One region of the Burkholderia alba genome, then DNA from elsewhere that is predicted to be linked to it. Evidence: riboswitches for the same ligand, from Rfam matches in the RefSeq annotation. Region 1 holds a riboswitch; the other holds the start of a gene.
What was found. A riboswitch is a leader RNA that binds a small molecule or an ion and turns the genes downstream of it on or off. The one in region 1 is predicted to bind cobalamin.

Region 1 (7,102 bases):
GTGTTCGGCACGACCCGCATGCCGAGCCGGTTGGTGCCGAACACCGCGTCGCCGCACGCGCGGCAGAAATGGCGCCGCAACTGCCGGGTCGGATGCGCATGGACGCCGAGCGCATCGTCGCCCGCGTCGACGCTCACGTGCGCGGCGTCCCACGCGGTCGCGGCGAACACCGGCGTGCCGTAGAACAGCCGGCACGATTCGCAGTGGCACAGCGCGGCGGCGAGCGGCTCGCCGTCGATCCGCAACCGCACCGTGCCGCACGCGCAGCCGATTTGTCTCGAAAATGTCATGGTCGCTCCGGTCAGGGGTGAAAGGCCGCGCCGCGCTCGCGTTGCGGAGCGCGCGCAGGCGCCGCCGATGGTAGCGCGGATTACGCGCCGGGCGGGCATGAGCGACGGCGGCGCTGTGCTATCGTATGCGCGCGCTTGGTGCCCGCCCGCGCGTTCGCGCGGGCAGTTAAACGGGAAACAGAAAGCGGGCGCCGCCCGCTCGGCCTGTGCTGTCCCCGCAACGGTACGCCGCCAGCGACGCGCCCATGCGGCGCGCTCGCGCATGCCGCACGATGCCACTGCTCCGGCCCGGGGCGGGAAGGCGTCGGCATGGCAAGCGGCCAGCCCGGATACCGGCCAACGCAAGGGGCGAGCCCGGCTCGCCGAACGCCCGACCCGCGGGGGACGGACTCGGGCGCGTAGCGCCGCCCCGTCGGGACGGCCGCCGTATGCCCGCTTTCGCATGATCCAGACATCTTCGAGCCGGCCGCGCGCGATGCGCGCCGCCGCCCTGTCCCGCTCCGCATTCGGCCGGCGCTCGCCGTGCCGGCCGTCATGAGCCGCGCCTGGCTCGTCGGCGCCGGGCCCGGCGACGTCGAACTGCTCACGCTCAAGGCGGTGCGCGCGATCGAGGCCGCCGACGTCCTGCTGGTCGACGACCTGGTCAATCCCGACGTGCTTCGCCTCGCGCGCGCCGATGCGCGCATCGAGCATGTCGGCAAACGCGGCGGTCACGCGTCGACGCCGCAGCCCGCGATCATCGCCGCGATGCTCGCGCATCTGCGCGCGGGCCGCAGCGTCGCCCGGCTGAAAGGCGGCGACCCCTTCGTGTTCGGACGCGGCGGCGAGGAACTGCTGGCGCTGCGGGCCGCCGGCGTCGAAGCCGACGTGGTGTGCGGCATCACGGCCGGCATCGCCGCGCCGGCGGCGCTCGGCATTCCCGTCACCCATCGCGGCCTCGCGCAGGGCGTGGTGTTCGTCACCGGCCACGGCGCGGACGACGAGCCCGACTGGCAGGCGCTCGTCGCGACCCGAATGACCCTCGTCGTCTACATGGGCATGCGGCGGCTGGCCGACATCGTGCGCGCGCTCGGCGACGCGGGCCTGCCCGCCGGCACGCCGTGCGCGGCGATCGAAGCCGCGACGCGCCCGGCGCAGCGCCACGTCCTCGCGCCGCTCGCCGAATTCGCCGGCGCGGTCGCGCACGCCGGCCTGGGCTCGCCCGCGATCGTCGTGATCGGCCCGGTCGCGGCGCTCGGCGCGGCGGCGCTCGCATCGGCCGCCATCGCGCCGGCGCCGGCCGGCGGCGCGCGATGATGCGCATCGCCGTCGGCATCGGCTGCCGCGCGGGCCGCTCGGCCGATTCGATCGAAGCGGCGATCCGCGCGGCGCTCGCGTTGTGCCCTCGCGCGTCGTTCGAACAGATCGCGGCCGTGGCGACGCTCGACGCGAAGGCGCGCGAACCCGGCCTGCTCGCGTGCTGCGCGCGGCACGGCTGGCCGGTCGCCGGGTTCGACCGCGCCGCGCTCGCCGCGCGGCTCGCGCAGGCCGCGCCCGGCGCCCTCAGCGCGCCGTCGCCGGCCGTGCGCGCGCGGCTCGGCCTCGACGGCATATGCGAGCCGTGCGCGCTGCTGGCCGCGCCGCGCGGCGCGCTGCTGCTGCGCAAGACCCTGCACGACGGCGTGACGGTCGCACTCGCCGGCCCGCTCTGATTCTTCCGACTCTCTTTGCCCACAGGACTGCTTCCGATGAAAACCGATCCCGAATCGCATCAGCGCATGACCGAACGCCGGCGCGCCGGCCACGAGAAAAAGCAGGCGGCCGCGACCGTCGAGAAAGGGCTGCTGATCGTCAACACCGGCAACGGCAAGGGCAAGAGCACCGCCGCGTTCGGCATGGCGGTGCGCGTGCTCGGCCACGGCATGCGCCTGGGCGTCGTGCAGTTCATCAAGGGCGCGCTGCACACGTCCGAGCGCGATTTCCTCGGCACCCAGGCGCACTGCGACTTCGTGACGATGGGCGACGGCTATACGTGGAACACGCAGGACCGCGACGCCGACATCGCGACGGCCCGCAAGGGCTGGGACGAGGCGCGCCGGATGATCGACAGCGGCGACTATCAGATGGTGATCCTCGACGAGCTGAATACCGTGCTGAAGTACGACTACCTGCCGCTCGACGACGTGCTCGCCGCGCTCGACGGCCGTCCGCCCGCGCTGCACGTCGTCGTCACCGGGCGCCACGCGCCGGACGCGCTCATCGACGCCGCCGACCTCGTGACCGAGATGCGGCTCGTCAAGCATCCGTATCGCGAGCAGCACGTGAAGGCGCAGCGCGGCGTGGAATTCTGAGCCGATGCCCGCCTGCCCCGCGCTCTTCATCAGCGCCCCGGCGTCCGGCCAGGGCAAGACCTCGGTCACGGCCGGGCTGGCGCGGCATCACCGGCGCCTCGGCCGGCGGGTGCGGGTCTTCAAGACCGGGCCGGATTTCCTCGATCCGATGCTGCTCGCGCGCGCGAGCGGCGCGCCGGTCTATTCGCTCGATCTGGGGATGGTAGGAGAGCGCGCGTGCGGCGCGCTGCTCGCGCGCGCCGCACGCGAGGCGGACGTGATCCTGATCGAAGGCGTGATGGGTCTGTTCGACGGCACGCCCAGCAGCGCGGATCTCGCGCAGGCATTCGGCGTGCCAGTCGTCGCGGTGATTTCCGCAAAAGCGATGGCGCAGACCTTCGCCGCCGTCGCGTTCGGGCTCGCGCGGTTCCGGCCCGGCGTCACGATGCACGGCGTGCTCGCGAATCACGTCGGGTCGGCCCGTCACGCGGCATTGCTGCGCGAGGCGCTGCCGGGCGACCTCCGCTGGCTCGGCCATCTGCCGACCGACGCGGCGATCGCGCTGCCCGAGCGGCATCTCGGCCTGCACCAGCCCGACGACGTCGCCGATCTGGACGCGCGGCTCGAGCGCGCCGCCGATGCGCTCGCGCTCACCGGGCTCGCCGATTTGCCGCCTCCGGTCGAATTCGCGGATACAGCGGAGGTGGCGAACGCGGCGCACGGCGCCCCGTCGACGCCGCCCGCCCGCCGCCTCGCCGGCAAGCGCATCGCGATCGCGCGCGATGCCGCGTTCTCGTTCCTCTACCCGGCCAATCTCGATCTGCTGGAATCGCTCGGCGCCCGGCTCGCGTTCTTCTCTCCGCTCGCGGACGAGCCCGTGCCGAACGGCTGCGACGCGCTGTACCTGCCGGGCGGCTATCCCGAACTGCATGCGGCCCGGCTGGCCGCCGGCGCGCGCAGCGCGGGCTCGATCGCCGCGCACGTCGCGGCGGGCCGGCCGGTGGTCGCCGAGTGCGGCGGCATGCTGTACCTGTGCGATGCGCTGACGGACGTCGACGGCCGCACCACGCCGATGCTCGGCCTGCTGCCCGGTGCCGCGACGATGCAGCGCCGCTTCGCGGCGCTCGGCATGCAGCAGATCGACAGCCGCTGGGGCCTGACCACCGGGCACGCGTTCCACTACTCGCGCTTCGCGACGCCGCTCTCGCCCGTGCTCGTCGCGACCCGGCCGAACGGCGACGGCGCGCCGGGCGAAGCGCTGTACCGCAGCGGCCCGATCGTCGCGACCTACATGCATGCGTACTGGCCGTCGAATCCGTGTTTCGCGGCCGCGCTGTTCAGCGGCGACGCGCCGTGACGCGCCGACGGCCGAAGGCGGCAATCGCGGCTGCGGCCGCGATGAATCGTCGCGGTCCGGCCGCGCATGGGTCACGCCGTCCTCGCCCCCGACACCTCCGCGACGAACAGGGCAACGCGGCGCGGCGCCGCCTCGAGCCATCGCGCGATACGGCGATGCGGTAGCCGTGCCGCGCCGAGTCGACACGGACGCCTTCGGTCGCCGGACACCGGCCATCGCCCTCGCGGATTCGCACCCGCCGAGCGGCATCGCATGCGCGCCGCGCCTATGACGCCGCGCCTTGTTCCGCCATCGGCCGCGCACCGCGACGATGCCCCCGCTTCGCCCTGCACCGTTCGACGCCGGCCCGGTGCCGCGCCCCGCGTCCGATTCTCTCGCCGACGAACCCGCGACGCCCGACACCGGTTCGGATTCAGAACCTGAACGTGTTGAAGAACGTATCGCGCTCGAGCACCGTCAACGCCGCGCGCTTGTGCGGAAAATCGAACTCCTTCAGCGTGTAGAACCCGAGCCGGTGCATGTACGCGATGTGCCGGACGTGGTCGATGCGCGGCTCGCCGACGAGGCGCTGAGTGCGCGGATCGTCGATGAACATGTAGTGCAGCACGCCGCTCCACCAGGCTTTCAGCTTGCCCGCGCTCTGGAACTGCGAATCGCCGATCAGCAGGTGCAGGCCCCGATCGAAATCGTGCGCGTCGTAGAACGGCGCGAGCCGGTCCTCCTTCGCCCAGTAGAACTCGAAATAGCCGAACGGCACGTCGTCGAAGTAGCCGATCGTCGGATGCATGTGCGGATCGGCGCGGCGTTCGGCCAGATAGGCCGCGTGTTCGTCGCGCGTGCCCCGCTGATCCCAGAAGTACGCGACCCGGTCGAGATTCATCCAGTCGCTGAACACCGCCGCGTCCGCTTCCGGATCCGCGGTCCGCAGGCTGAAGGTCATGCCGACTTGCGGCATGAAGCGTTCGTAGATCGTGCCCTCCGCATTGGGCGGGCGCACCGGATGGCGGCACGGCCCGGTGACGGCGTAGCGCAGCGGCATCGTCGCCGACGCGCCGGCCTTCAGCCACGGCGCCGGCTGCTGCCAGAAGGTCGCGCGCGACGTCGTCAGCAGCAGATGATCGCCGTGCGGCGCCGCGTGGTCGATCACGCCCCCGGCGATCGCGCGGGTCGTGAACGCGCGAACGGCGGCGGCATCGGCGCCCGCGAGCGGCACGGCCAGCGTCGCCGTCTCGCGCCGGCTGTCGTGGCAAAACAGCTCGCCGAGCGCCGTCAGCAGCGCATGCGGCGCATGATCCGGCCGCCAGCCGGTCAGCGTCCGGTCGGCGGATGGGGCGGCGGGCGTCGCCGCGCGCGTCTCGGGATGAAAGCAGAGGTCCATGGTCAGTCTCCGGCATCGGGCCCGGCGGCGCGGCGGCACGGCGGCCGCGCGCGATCGTCGGGATGCCGCGTCGCTGCGCGGCATGATCGTCCCGCACCTGCGCGACGATCGGGAAAACGGCGCGCGGCGCGCGCCCGAAGCACTCGTCCGCTCACGGCGCGGCCTGCGCGAACAGGTTCGCCATCACGGCCAGCCCGCCTTCCAGCGCGGGAAACAGGCTGCGGTTGAAGTTGTTCCAGCGCAGCTCGAGAATCGTGTCGCGCGGATCGATCGGCGTCTCCAGCACGTCGTGGATCACCTCACCGGAATCGATCCCGTTGTCGACGTAGTGGAACGACGCGCCCGTCATGTCGACGACGGGCGCCGGCCGGGTTTCGAGCGTCGTCCAGTCCACCACCCGCTGGCCGCGCGCGCCGTACAGCGCATCGAGCGTCGCATACGCGCCGCGCCGCTCGTGGCGCGAGCCGAGGCGCGTGATGCCGGGATGGATGTTCGCGATGCGCCGGTGAAAGCGCGCGCCGGGGCGCACCAGTTCGTCGAGGATGATCAGCAGGCCGTCGAGCACGACGAAGTCGGCGTCGAGCTCGAGCAGCCGTTCGAGCAGGCGCCACTCGAACGCGCTTTTCTGCGCCGGGCGCTCGGGCGCGTGCCGCGGCAGCCGCCGGTAGGTCGACGGAATCGCGTGCAGCAGGCTGTCGAGCGGCCGGCCCTGCACGGTCAGCCCGGCCGGATAGATCCACGGCTTGCCGGGCTGGCGCGAAAAGCCGTAGTCGCCGAGCCGCGCGCGGTCGGCGGCGGAATCCGCATCGTCGTCGTAGATCACGCCCTCGAGCGAGTAGGCATCGCCGAGCGCGCTGTCGTTCAGGCGCTCGGCCAGGAATTCGAGCGGCGACTTCATGTAGCGCAGCCCGCCTTCGTATTCGATCGGCTGCCCGGCCCGGTCGGCCGCGGCGTTTCTCAGTGACAGGATGTAGACGAGTTTTTTCTTCGACATGAAAGTGGATCCGGAAAAGAGGTGTCGATCCCGCGTGCGGAGGGACGCGCGCGCCGGCCGCGGCCGGCGCGCGCATTGCGTCAGGCTGCCGGGCGCCGCGTCACCAGTTGTACTTCGCGGTCGCCAGCACCGTCCGCTCGTTGCCGTAGAAGCACGTGTTGACCGACTGGCAGCCGCTCACGTAGCGACGGTTGAACAGGTTCGTGCCGTTGAGCGCGAAGCGCCAGTTGCGCATCTCGTAGTGCAGCGCCGCGTCGTACAGCGTGTAGCTCGCCACCGACAGCAAGTTGTCCGCCGCGCCCGCCACGCTGCTCTGGTAGCGGACCCCGCCGCCCAAACCGAAGCCCGCGAGCGGGCCGGTGCGCCAGGTCCAGTCGGCCCACAGCGACGCCATCTGGCGCGGCCGCGGCACGTCGACCGGCCAGTTGTTCAGCGAGTTGTCGTTGGCCTTGACGTTCTTCACGTCCTGGTACACGTACGCGGCGATCACCGACAGCTCGCGCGTGACGTTGCCGACCGCGCTCAGCTCGATGCCGCGCGAGCGCACCTCGCCCGTCTGGATCGAGGTGGTGCCCGTCGGATCGAGGTCGAGGTTGGTGGTGACGACGTTGGTCTGGTTGATCTGGTAGATCGCGGCGTTCAGCATCAGGTTCTTGCCGGGCGGCTGCCAGCGCAGGCCCGCCTCGATCTGGCGGCCCTTGGTCGGCTGCGCGAGACCGCCGCCGTAGATCCGCACGCCCATCACCGGGTTGAACGACGTCGAATAGCTGACGT
Region 2 (7,102 bases), on a different contig from region 1:
GGCCGGATCGCTCGCGCTCGCGTTCGTGTCGACGGCGGACTACGGGCTCCTGCCGCAGTTGCTGCGGGAGTTCGGCGCGCGCAATCCGCTGGTCCGGCTGCAACTGACCGAGGCCACGAGCGACGTGCAGATCGACGAGTTGACGGCCGGGCGGATCGACGCGGGTCTGATCATTCCGCCCGTGCCACCGCGCCATGCGGCGGCGCTGTCGTACCTGCCGGTCGTCCGCGAGCCGCTGGTGTTGGCGATGCCGGCGGACGCGGCGACGGGGGACGAGACGCCGGTGCGGCTCGCCGACGTCGCGGCGTTGCCGCTCGTGATCTTCCCGCGCCGTTTGGCGCCCGGCTTTTATGACATCATTACGGGCTGCTACGGCGCGGCAGGCGTCACGCCGCGCATCGGCCAGGAAGCGATCCAGATGCAGACGATCGTGAGCCTCGTGTCGGCCGGCATGGGTGTCGCGATGGTGCCGCAGTCGCTGCGCAACCTGCGGCGTACCGGCGTGGTCTACCGTCCGCTCGCCGCCGACGCGCCGGTCGTCGAGACGGGGCTCGTATGGCGCACGGGCGATGTGAGCCCGGTGCTCGCGGGCTTCATCGACGTCGTGCGCCGCGCGGCTTCCGGTTGATGCCGCGCGGCGAACCTGTGCGCGATCCGGCCGTCAAACAGCGCGATGCATGGTGCGCCGCGCGCGGCCGTTGCTTCGATCCAGAACCCTTCACCGCTATCACATGATCATTCACCCCAATTTCGATCCCGTCGCGATTCATCTCGGCCCGCTCGCCGTCCGCTGGTACGGGCTCATGTATCTGGTCGCGTTCATCGCGGCGATCGTCGTCGGGCGGCTGCGGCTGCGCCTGCCGCACGTCGCCGCGCAGGGCTGGACCGCGAAGGACATCGACGACATGATGTTCTACGGCGTGCTGGGCACCGTGCTCGGCGGCCGGCTCGGCTACGTGCTGTTCTACAAGGCGAGCTTCTATTTCTCGCATCCGCTCGACATCTTCAAGGTGTGGGAAGGCGGCATGTCGTTCCACGGCGGCTTCCTGGGCGTCGTGTTCGCGATGACGCTGTTCGCATGGCAGCGCAAGCGCACCTGGATGCAGGTGACCGACTTCGTCGCGCCGATGGTGCCGACGGGGCTTGCCGCGGGCCGGCTCGGCAACTTCATCAACGGCGAGCTGTGGGGCCGCGTGACGAGCCCGGACGCTCCCTGGGCGATGCTGTTTCCGGGCGCGGCCCGCGATGACGCCGCGTGGCTCGGCGCGCATCAGGCGCTGGCGGCGAAGTGGAACCTGAACGAAGTGTTCATGCAGTACCAGATGCTGCCGCGTCATCCGTCGCAACTGTACGAGATCGCGCTCGAAGGCGTCGCGCTGTTCCTGGTGCTGTGGTTCTTCTCGCGCAAGCCGCGGCCGATGGGCGCGGTGTCGGCGGTGTTCCTGATCGGCTATGGCCTCGCGCGCTTCACGGTGGAGTTTGCCCGCGAGCCGGACGATTTCCTCGGTCTGCTGACCTTCGGGCTGTCGATGGGGCAGTGGCTGTCGCTGCCGATGATCGTCGCCGGCGTGCTGATGCTGGTCTGGGCCTATCGCAAGGGCGGCGTGGCGAAAGCGTCCGCGTGAGCGTTCGGCCCGCGTGATGCCGCGCATCGCGCGGCCGGTCCCGCCTGGCTGACAAAAGACAACGCCGGCTTCGCGCCGGCGTTGTTCATGGGCCGCGCGGCTCGCGCCGCGCCAACCGGCCGTGTTACTTCATCTGCACCGAGCCGTTCACGTTGACGGTCACGGTGGCTTTGCCGCCTTCGACCGAGATCGGCGCGGGCGCCTTGTCCATCGCCGCGCCTGCCGCCATTGCCATCATGCGCGGCTGATACGGCTGCACGTTGTGGCCGCCGCCGACATTCACGTCGCGAATCGAATAGCCGCTGTAGCCGAACGCCTTCGATGCTTCCTCGGCCCGCACGCGGAACGATTTGATCGCCTCCGTCGTCAGCTTCTGTTCGGCGGCGCGCTGCGCATCGGGGGACAGCGAGAAATCGACGCTGGCGACCTGCATCGTCGCGCTCAGCTGGCCGGCTAGCTTCGAAGCGGCGGCGAAGTCGCGGGACTCGAGTACGACCTCGGTACGGCCGCGCCAAGCGGAGATCTTGCCGTCGCGATCGGTGGTCGGATAGACCGAGAAGGCGCCGGTGCGGGCCGTCACGCCCGCGACGGTGCGCGCCTGGGACAGCGCACCGTCGGCGCGCTTGTTCAGATCCGACGTGAGGCTGCCCGGATCCTTGGCCTGCTGTTCATAGAACAGCGTGATGTTGACGATGTCCTGCGGGACGTCGGCGCTGGCCTGGGCCGACAGCGACAGCACGCCCGACGGCGGCGGCATCTGGCCCATGCTTTGCGCTTGCGCGACGGACGGCGCGAGCGACAGGGCCAGGGGCACGGCGGTCGCGACGGCGAGCGCGAGCGCAAGAGCGGTTTTCTTCGTCATCGTTGAACTCCTTGAGCGAAAGCGCGCACGCGACAAGCGCGTGCGGGACGCGGACGGATGCCGCGCTTCTTGTGGATCACAACCGGAAGGTATGCCGGTTGAGCGTCCGTTAGGCTGACGAAAGGGCGGTGGAGTTCCGGGAACAACAGTGGCGGGGGCGTCGGATTTGACGTTTCCTGACCTCTGGCCGGCGCGCCTGCGCGTTACTTCATCAGGCGTTGCGTGATGAAGCGCCATTCGCCCGGCGTGACCGGCGTGATCGAGAGGCGGTTGCCCTTGGCGAGCACGCGCATGTCGGCGAGCGTGTCGTGTTCGCGCAGCGCGGCGAGCGCCACCAGCGGCGACTTCTTCACGAACTTCACATCGACCAGCACCCAGCGCGGGGTTTCGCGCGTGGACTTCGGATCGTAATAGGGGCTGTCCGGATCGAACTGGGTCGGATCGGGGTAGGGCGTCGAGCACACTTCGGCCAGTCCGGCGATACCGGGCTCGGGGCAACTCGAGTGATAAAACAGCACGCCGTCGCCGATCTGCATCGTGTCGCGCATGAAGTTGCGCGCCTGATAATTACGCACGCCGGTCCACGGCAACGTGTGCTGCGGCGCGTCGGCGAGATCGTCGATGCTCGCTTCGTCCGGTTCGGATTTCATCAGCCAGTAGTGCATGGATCGTGATCGACGCAGAAAAAAGGCTGCCGCAAATGGAAACGGCATCGGGAATCGCCCGATGCCGTTGATAAGGCCCCCGCCTTGGCCGCTAGGCCGGCATCCTGAACCTGAGGTTCAGAATTGGTCGCAGTTAGCAGCACTTCGGGTACATCAGACAGAGTGACGCGCACACCCGTGCTACAAATTTCCGCAACCGTGCACATGGCATTGGTTCAAGGAATATATGACCTTGGCGAACCAGGCAGGGAAGCTGACTAAACTTTGTGAATCGTGTTTGAATTCAGCGGCTTGAACTCGAAAGATCAAGCGGATGCCGAACTCGGTGATACGTGCTTACTGGGCTTCGTGCTGTGCGAGCACCGCACCCAGCTGTTCATTCATTTGATGCATTGTACGCCGGATTTCCTCGGCGGGAAATGCTTCGCCGTGACGCACGCTTTGCTGCAGCCTCAGCAACTCCGAGGCAAGCGACAGCGCGGCCATCACCGCGATGCGATCCGTGCCGCGCACCGAACTGTTCGCGCGGATCTTCGACATTTCCGCGTCGACGCGCGCGACGGCCTCGAGCAGCGCCGCTTCGGTTTCGGCCGAGCAGGCCAGCCGATACGCCTGCCCGAGGATCGAGACTTCGATCTGCTTGGTGCTCATGCATGTTCTCCGTGGCTGGCCGATCCGTCGCTGGCTTCGCCGTCCTGCGGGGCGAGCAGGTCGAGCTGGTTCTCGGCGTCCGGCACGCCTTTCGCGCGCGGCAGCTTTTCGAGAATCGCGTTGAGCTTCACCTGCGCATCGTCGATCTTCGCGGACAGCGTATCGCGTTCCGCCGCGAGCGCATTGCGCTCTTCGCGCAACTGCGCCAGTTCGGCGCGCACCGCTTCCGCATCCGCGCGCAGTTGCGCGACCTGCTCTTCGAGCGCGAGCCGTTCCGTGTGATGGCGTTTATTCACCGCGATCAGACGGCCAATATTTTGAGATAGAGTTTCGAGTTCGTTGAGCATCTGCTGCGTCCTCTAAAGACCGGGTATTTTAGCGCGGAATATCCCACATTCCGATATCTGTAACGTTTCTAGACGTAACACCCCGGCTTCTTGCTGCGTATTTTGTGTCAAATCCGGGTCGCATTGCACAAGAAACAGGCAGCCCGACGTTTCTTGACGATCGGAGGGCGCGCTCCTACACTGGCGCCGCCTCGGTGCTCGCGCGCTTTTCGCGCGCGGTTAAACGGGAAGCAGGGCGCGTGGTCCGCCAGGACTCGCCAACCTGCGCTGCCCCCGCAACGGTAAGCGAGCCGCATCGTTCGCGATGCGAGCCGTCCCATCGAATGCCCGGCCGTCCGGCCGGCGCATCGCCACTGCGCCTGTTCGCGCGGGAAGGCGGGACGGTGATGTCGTGAGCCCGGATACCGGCCGAGACGGGGAGGCGGCCGCGCATGGCGCGAGCCGTCTCCATAATGCGGAGCCTGCGGGGAAGCGGGGGCCGCACCGCTTCAACAGGATGTCTTCGATGCGAACCCCCATCGCCCGCGCAGCGCTCGTCGCCTGCTCCGGGTTGCCCTGCGCCGTCTTCGCGCAGACCGACGGTCCGGCCCCCTCGGCCGCCAATCCTCCCGCGCCGGTCGTATCCGGCCAACCCGCGCCGGCCGGCCCGACCCAGCTCGAACCGATCGTCGTGACCGCGCAACGCGCGCCGCAGAAGCTCGCCGACGCGATTCCGCAAACGACGCTGTTCACCCGGCAGGCGATCGACGACAGCGGCGCCGTCGATCTGCCCGGCCTGCTCGCGCTTGCGCCGGGCGCGCAGATCGTGCGCAACGGCGGCCCGGGCGCGAGCGCGAGCCTGTTCCTGCGCGGCGCGCAGTCGACTCAGTCGCTCGTGCTGATCGACGGCGTGCGCGTCGATTCGGTGAGCCTCGGCCAGTCGCAGATCAGCCAGCTGCCGCTCGACCAGATCGAACGCGTCGAGGTGGTGAACGGCAACGTGTCCTCGCTGTACGGGTCCGGCGCGATCGGTGGCGTCGTGCAGATCTTCACGAAGGACGGCGGCGACCATCCGCCGCGCTTCTATTTCTCGGCCGGCTACGGCAGCTATCACACGCAGACGCAGACGGCCGGCGTATCGGGGCGGCTCGATCAGGACGGCAAGACGACCTTCAGCCTGTCGCTCTCGCGCTACAAGACCGACGGCTTCTCGGCGATCGACCCGGTGCTGCAGCCGCAGGCGAATCCGAACGCGAACGGCTATCTGAACGAGAGCATCTCGGCGTCGCTGAAGCACCGCTTCAACGACGCGTGGAGCGCGGGCGTCACGTATTTCCAGAGCAACGGCAATACCAGCTACGACAACGCGTACGGACAGCCGACCGATCTGAACAACCTGTACAGCAAGGTGCAGCAGATGTCGGTGTTCGCGGACGGCAAGCTGACGAACTGGTGGACGACCCGCCTGCGCGTGTCGAGCGGCAACGATCGCAGTCAGTCGCAGCTGAACGGCGCGTACACCGACCACTTCAACACCGACAACCGCCAGTACACCTGGCAGAACGATTTCACGCTCGCCGCCGGCCAGCAGATCCAGGCAGGCTACGAGCGCCTCGACCAGGCGTTCGATTCCGACGTGTTTTCCGCGCCCCAGCGCCACGTGAATTCTGGCTGGCTCGGCTATACCGGGCGCTTCGGCAACAGCCAGCTGCAGGCGAACCTGCGGCGCGACCAGTACTCGGATTTCGGCGGCGCGAACAGCTACTATTTCGGCTACGGGCTCGATCTCACCGAACACTGGAAGGTGACCGCCAGCTATTCGGATGCGTTTCGCGCGCCGACCTTCAACGATCTGTACTACCCGAACGCGGGCAATCCTGCGATCCAGCCGGAGCGCAGCCACTCGGTCGAGGCCGCCGTGCAGTATGCGTCGGATGCGCTCGGGGTCGTGCGCGTGACGGCGTTCCAGACACGCTACACGAACCTGATCGACTACCGGCCGGCCCCGAACAGCTACTACTACTATGCGGAAAACGTCGGCAAGGCGAAGGTGCAGGGCGTCGAGGGTTCGTGGCAGGGACAGGTCGGCAAGACCGACGTCCGGATCGCGGCCACCCTGCAGAACCCGGTCGACCAGACGGGCGACCAGGATCTGAACCGGCGCGCGCGGCGCTTCGCGTCGTTCGCCGCGAACCGCTCGTTCGGCGGCTGGCGCGTCGGGGGGGAATGGCTCGTGAGCGGCGCGCGCAACGATACCGGCAATGCGCTGGGCGGGTATGGCATCGTGAATCTGTCCGCGCGCTACAACATCACGAAGGCGTGGTACGTGAGCGCGCGCATCGACAATCTTCTCAACAAGGACTATGAGCTTGCCTATGCGTACAACACGCCTCGGCGCGGCGCCTACGTCACGCTCGGCTGGCAGCAGCAGTAACCGGCGCCGGTCGCGATGCCGGCGCGGGCGGGCATGAGCGCGCGCCGGGCGGCCTCGATCTGGGGTGCGGCCGCGCTCGTCGCGTGCGGCGTGTTCGTGGCGTCGCTGACGCTCGGCAGCGTGCCGATGACGCCGCTTCGGGCGCTCGCGGCGCTGCTGCCGCATGGCGGCGGAGATCCGCTGGCGGGCGAGATCGTACGGACGCTTCGGCTGCCGCGCGCGCTCGCGGGCTTCGGCTGCGGCGCGCTGCTCGCGCTGGCCGGCGCGCTGCTGCAGGTGCTGCTGCGCAATCCGCTTGCGGAGCCTTACGTGCTCGGCGTGTCCGGCGGCGCGGCGGGATTCGCGCTGGTCGCGATGATCGCGGGCGGCGCATGGTGGGTCGTCGATGCCGCGTCGTTCGCCGGGGCGCTGCTGTCGATCGCGCTGGTGCTCGGACTCGCGCGCCGCGCGCTGTGGCACGGCGACGCGCGCGATGCGTCGCCGCGGCTGTTGCTCACGGGCGTCGTGATCGCGGCCGGCTGGGGCGCGCTGATCACGCT

Region 2: linked by a shared signal. The riboswitch ahead of RZR99_RS17205 (TonB-dependent receptor domain-containing protein) and the one ahead of cobA (uroporphyrinogen-III C-methyltransferase) in region 1 are both predicted to bind cobalamin.

What each region holds. Positions count from the first base shown of each region.
Region 1 is NZ_JAWJWL010000002.1:205,571-212,672, reverse strand. Features, by position in the region: gene RZR99_RS02735 (GFA family protein) at 1-290, opposite strand, end outside; cobalamin riboswitch at 409-645, shown strand; gene cobA (uroporphyrinogen-III C-methyltransferase) at 825-1,586, shown strand; gene RZR99_RS02725 (cobalamin biosynthesis protein) at 1,583-1,981, shown strand; gene cobO (cob(I)yrinic acid a,c-diamide adenosyltransferase) at 2,018-2,620, shown strand; gene RZR99_RS02715 (cobyrinate a,c-diamide synthase) at 2,625-3,956, shown strand; gene RZR99_RS02710 (GNAT family N-acetyltransferase) at 4,369-5,334, opposite strand; gene RZR99_RS02705 (formyltransferase family protein) at 5,486-6,328, opposite strand; gene RZR99_RS02700 (TonB-dependent siderophore receptor) at 6,429-7,102, opposite strand, start outside.
Region 2 is NZ_JAWJWL010000014.1:37,340-44,441, reverse strand. Features, by position in the region: gene RZR99_RS17240 (LysR substrate-binding domain-containing protein) at 1-628, shown strand, start outside; gene lgt (prolipoprotein diacylglyceryl transferase) at 732-1,625, shown strand; gene RZR99_RS17230 (SIMPL domain-containing protein) at 1,750-2,487, opposite strand; gene RZR99_RS17225 (EVE domain-containing protein) at 2,691-3,152, opposite strand; RNA gene ssrS (6S RNA) at 3,225-3,406, opposite strand; gene RZR99_RS17215 (cell division protein ZapA) at 3,489-3,803, opposite strand; gene RZR99_RS17210 (ATPase) at 3,800-4,150, opposite strand; cobalamin riboswitch at 4,326-4,577, shown strand; gene RZR99_RS17205 (TonB-dependent receptor domain-containing protein) at 4,656-6,563, shown strand; gene RZR99_RS17200 (FecCD family ABC transporter permease) at 6,597-7,102, shown strand, end outside.